Regions from separate parts of the Spiroplasma endosymbiont of Panzeria rudis genome, predicted to be linked through region 2. Evidence: riboswitches for the same ligand, from Rfam matches in the RefSeq annotation. Region 2 holds a riboswitch; the other holds the start of a gene.

Region 1 (2,479 bases), 570 kb from region 2:
ACAAGTAATAACAATTGTTGGTATTTCAATAATCATTAATCGTTTTCAAGAATTATTAGATTGCGTTTTTCAAAATGGTAATTGCTTAAATAATAATTTAAAACTACTATATAATAACAATAAAGTAATAGTATTTAACATATAAGCAAATTCACCAATTGGTTCAGCATTACCAGAAGGAAAATGAGGTAAGATTAAACTTAGTCAAGGAACAATAATGGCAATTAAAAAACTATAAGTAAGTTTAATAATTAACAATGCAATTAAATTAATAGTATTACCAAAATCAATTTTTAAAAAAGGTAAAAAAATAGGTGGTGTTTCTAATAAGGTCATTAATGTCGTAACTGCTAATAAACTACTAACTAATGCTATTCTATGAGTAGTTAGTTTTAAAGAATTATTCATATTACTTTTAAATTGTTGTCACTTTTTCTCATATTTTAAACTCATCTTTTACTCCTTAAAATACATTTATTATTTTAATTATATATAAAAAAACGTTTATTTATTATATAATAAAATTAATTTTTAAAAGGAGATGAAGTATTAATGAATAAAAGCGAAAATAACATTGTGCAAATGGTAGTTGAAATTCCCAAAGGATCAAGTAATAAATATGAATATGATTGAAAATCTAAAACTATGATATTAGATCGTGTTCTTTATGGTGCTAATTTTTATCCCGGTGAATATGGATATATTCCTGAAACTTTAGATTACGATGGTGATCCTTTAGATATTATTAGTTTAATTACTTATCCAACTTTCCCTGGTTGCTTAGTAGAAGTTAGAATTTTAGGAATGATTAAAATGATTGACGGTGGTGAAGTTGATACTAAATTATTTGGTGTTGTTAATTCTGATCCACGCTTTAATGAGTATCAAGATCTAAAAGATGTACCACAACATTTACGTGATGAAATTGTTAATTTCTTTCTACAATATAAAGAATTACAAAAAAAGAAAGTCATAATTGAAGGTTGAGGTAACTTAAAAGAAGCATTAACTGAACTTACAACATGTAAAAATATGTTTAAACAATATCAAAATGAAATGAATAATTTACCAAAAGCACAATTAGTGTCATTATTAAACAAAAAATAAAGAAAAAATTTAATATATTAAAAATATATTAAATCATTTATCATTAAATACAACTAAATAAAATTAAATAGATGAACAACTGTTCATAAAAGGGAATTAAGTAATCTTAAGCTGCCCCAGCAACTGTGATACTGATAAAAGTTACATAATCCATTGAAATCAAAGATTTTGAGAAGGGTAACAAGTAAAATGAAGTTAAGCCAGTAGACCTATCTATTTAATACTACTAAACTAATCTCTGGGTGCAGATAACAGTTATATAATTTTAATTGATGTTTTATCTCCGATTAGTATAACTAAACCACCTTTATGAGGTGGTTTTAAATTTAAAAAATAAAGAAAGCCGAGAACAAATGGAAATGTTTAGTAATCTGTGTAACTTACAAAAATAACTATGTTTAATTAATTCTAGTAAATATAATTAAATGACTAGAAAGAGTGAGTTACAGATGGCTAAAAAAGATAACTTTAATAATAATGATTCAATATCAAAAGCAGTAGATTTATTACTAGAAAATACTGAAGATTTAACAACAGTTTTTAAACCTGGCGGTTTATATAAAGAATTAACAAAAAGATTAGTTGAAAAAATGTTGAATTCTGAAATGCAAAATTATTTAGGATATGAAAAAAATCAACATAGTACTACTGAAAATGCTCGTAATGGTACAAGTTCAAAAAAATTAATAACTCAACAAGGTAAAATTGAAATTGATGTACCAAGAGATCGCAATAGTAATTTTACTCCTGTAATAGTTCCTAAAAGGCAAAGAAGATTTGATGGTGGATAGGTTACACTTTATTGGACACTAATTACGTAGACAAGTGAACAAATTAGTTAAAAGAAAGGAACTATAATTATGGCCAATATTAACTCATATACCGATGAATTTAAAAAACAAATAGTAGCTTTATATCAAAGCGGTAAGTCAGTGTCTTGTCTTGCTAAAGAGTACAATGTTACAAGAGCAGCTACTTATAATTGAATTAAGCAATTTACTAATTCAGGCAGTTTTAAAACTAAAGATAATCGTTCTATTGAAGAAAATGAATTAATTAAATTAAGAAAAGAATTAAAACAGTTACGAATGGAAAATGATATTTTAAAGCAAGAGCACTAATAATAGGCAGAAAATAGAAATTATTGCTAAAAATAAAGTTAAATATAAAATTCGCACAATGTGTCGTTTTTTAAAAATTTCTAAATCAACATATTATTTTAATTTAAAGGAAAAAGAAAAAAACAAAATAATATTTATGATGAAGCTGTTATTAGTGCTTTTAAAGAAAATAAAGAAGTTTATGGAACAAGAAGATTAAAAGTTGTTCTAAAAGAAAAGAATATTTATTTGTCACGCAGAAAAATTAAAGA
Region 2 (2,479 bases):
ACTTTTATTAATAGTGATAAAACAATTAATAAAATAAAATTACGGTATGAAGCGTTTCAACACCCTCATATTTTACGTAAATTAGAAAATATTATTTGACCAAAAATGGTAAAAATTGTTGAAGAAGATATTATTCGTAATAAAATACACCAAGAATTAATTGTTATTGATTGTGCAGTATTATTTAATGCAAATTTAAATTTATTAGTTGATAAAATTCTTTTAATTGAGGCTGAGGAAGATAAAAAAATCCAACGAATAAAAGAACGTGATAATGTTAATGATTTACAAGTTATTTCACTATTAAATCAACAAAAAAAATATTTAATTTTAAATAAAGATATTGATTTTATTGTTAAAAATAACGGCACTATTAATGATTTTATTAAACAATTACAAAAAGTTGAAAAAAAATTATTAACAAATAAAGTATAAAGATTAATGTTTTTTTACTTTAAAAAACAATAGTAAAATATATTAAATTATTTTTGTATATTAAAATGAAAATTTTCATAATAAAAAAATTAAGAATAATTTTAAAATAGTTGAGGTTAAAAAAATACATAGTAATGTATTTATAAATTACCAAAATTGTTTTTCTTGTAGTAGAATATTTATACAACTAAATAACAAGGAACTTTAGATGTTCGGGAAAAAGATGAGAATTCTTTGCTGCCCCAGCAACTGTGATGTTGATGAACGTTACAAAACCATTGAAGATAAAACTTTGAGAAGGGTAACAAGTAAAATGAAGCTAAGCCAGTAGACCGGTCTAATTTTTTAAGTGATATTATATTCCTGGGTGTGAATTAATGATTATTTTTAATAATTACTTTTATTTTTTAATATTTGTAATTTTAATAAAGTAATTTTTAATAATGACAACATCCTTTATATAATATAGGGGATGTTTTTAGTTGTGTAATTAAGTAGAGGGGTAATAATAAATGGCAAAAGATAACAAATATTTTCAACAATCACAGTCACCATTAGAGTATATTATGAAAAATTTTAATGGAAAAATGCGATCTGTAAATTGAAATGTAATCAATGATGAAAAAGATTTAGAAGTTTGAAATCGTATTACTCAAAATTTTTGGTTACCAGAAAAAATTCCTGTTTCTAATGACTTGACTTCTTGAAAAACATTAAATCCAAAATGACAAGAGTTAATAACAAGAACATTTACAGGTTTAACTTTATTAGATACAATTCAGGCAACGGTTGGTGATATTGCACAAATACCTAATTCTTTAACTGATCATGAACAAGTTATTTATACAAATTTTGCTTTTATGGTAGCAGTTCATGCTCGATCATACGGAACAATTTTTTCAACTTTATGTTCTAGTGAGCAGATTGAATCTGCTCATGAGTGAGTAATTAATAATGAAATTTTACAAGCCAGAGCACGTGCACTAATTCCTTATTATACAAGTGATGATCCTTTAAAATCGAAAGTAGCTGCCGCTTTAATGCCGGGTTTTTTATTATATGGTGGTTTTTATTTACCATTTTATTTATCTGCTCGTAGTAAATTACCTAATACTTCAGATATTATTAGATTAATTTTACGTGATAAAGTTATTCATAATTATTATAGTGGCTATAAATATCAAAGAAAAGTTGAAAAGTTACCAAAAGAAAAACAAGAAGAAATGAAAAAATTTGTATTTGATTTATTGTTTAAATTAATTGATTTAGAAAAGCAATATTTGACAGAATTATATCAAGAATTTAATTTAGCTGAAGATGCTATTAAGTTTAGTTTATATAATGCTGGTAAGTTTTTACAAAATTTAGGATATGATTCACCTTTTAGTGAAGAACAAACAAGAATTAAACCGGAAATTTTTAATCAATTATCAGCTCGAGCTGATGAAAATCACGATTTCTTTTCAGGTAATGGTTCATCTTATGTAATGGGCATTACTGTAGAAACGCAAGATGAAGATTGAGAATTTTAATTTTAAAGGAGTAAAAAAATGCATAATGATGTTGTAAAAGTTTCAAACCAAAAAATATTAAAGCCAGAAGGAAAAATTCATGTTGTTTATTTTTCTTCTTTGTCAAATAATACTCATCGTTTTATTCAAAAATTAGAGGTTTTAAATTCAAGAATTCCTCACGATTTACAAGAGGAAATTTTAGTTGATAAAGATTATGTGTTAATAACACCAACATATAGTGGGGGTGGTGATATTAAAGAAGGGGCAGTTCCTAAACAGGTAATTAAATTTTTAAATAATAAGCAAAATCGTAATTTTTGTCGTGGTGTTATTGCGTCGGGGAATACTAATTTTGGTGATACTTTTGCAATTGCTGGGCCAATTCTTTCAAAAAAATTAAATGTCCCACTATTATTTCAATTTGAATTATTAGGAACTCAAAATGATGTATCAACAATAAAAAATATATTAGTAGATTTTTGAGATAAAGATAAAAAAAATACTAATGAAATAAATACTTTATCTGGAAC

Evidence for each region. A riboswitch is a leader RNA that binds a small molecule or an ion and turns the genes downstream of it on or off. The one in region 2 is predicted to bind cobalamin.
Region 1: another riboswitch for cobalamin. It lies ahead of AACK89_RS02520 (transposase); the one in region 2 lies ahead of nrdF (class 1b ribonucleoside-diphosphate reductase subunit beta).

What each region holds. Positions count from the first base shown of each region.
Region 1 covers NZ_OZ026460.1:453,817-456,295, forward strand. Annotated here, with positions in the region: gene AACK89_RS02510 (hypothetical protein) at 1-453, opposite strand, end outside; gene AACK89_RS02515 (inorganic diphosphatase) at 553-1,107, shown strand; cobalamin riboswitch at 1,160-1,338, shown strand; partial or broken gene AACK89_RS02520 (transposase) at 1,557-1,892, shown strand; partial or broken gene AACK89_RS02525 (IS3 family transposase) at 1,968-2,479, shown strand, end outside.
Region 2 covers NZ_OZ026460.1:1,257,829-1,260,307, reverse strand. Annotated here, with positions in the region: gene coaE (dephospho-CoA kinase) at 1-435, shown strand, start outside; cobalamin riboswitch at 625-790, shown strand; gene nrdF (class 1b ribonucleoside-diphosphate reductase subunit beta) at 948-1,967, shown strand; gene nrdE (class 1b ribonucleoside-diphosphate reductase subunit alpha) at 1,986-2,479, shown strand, end outside.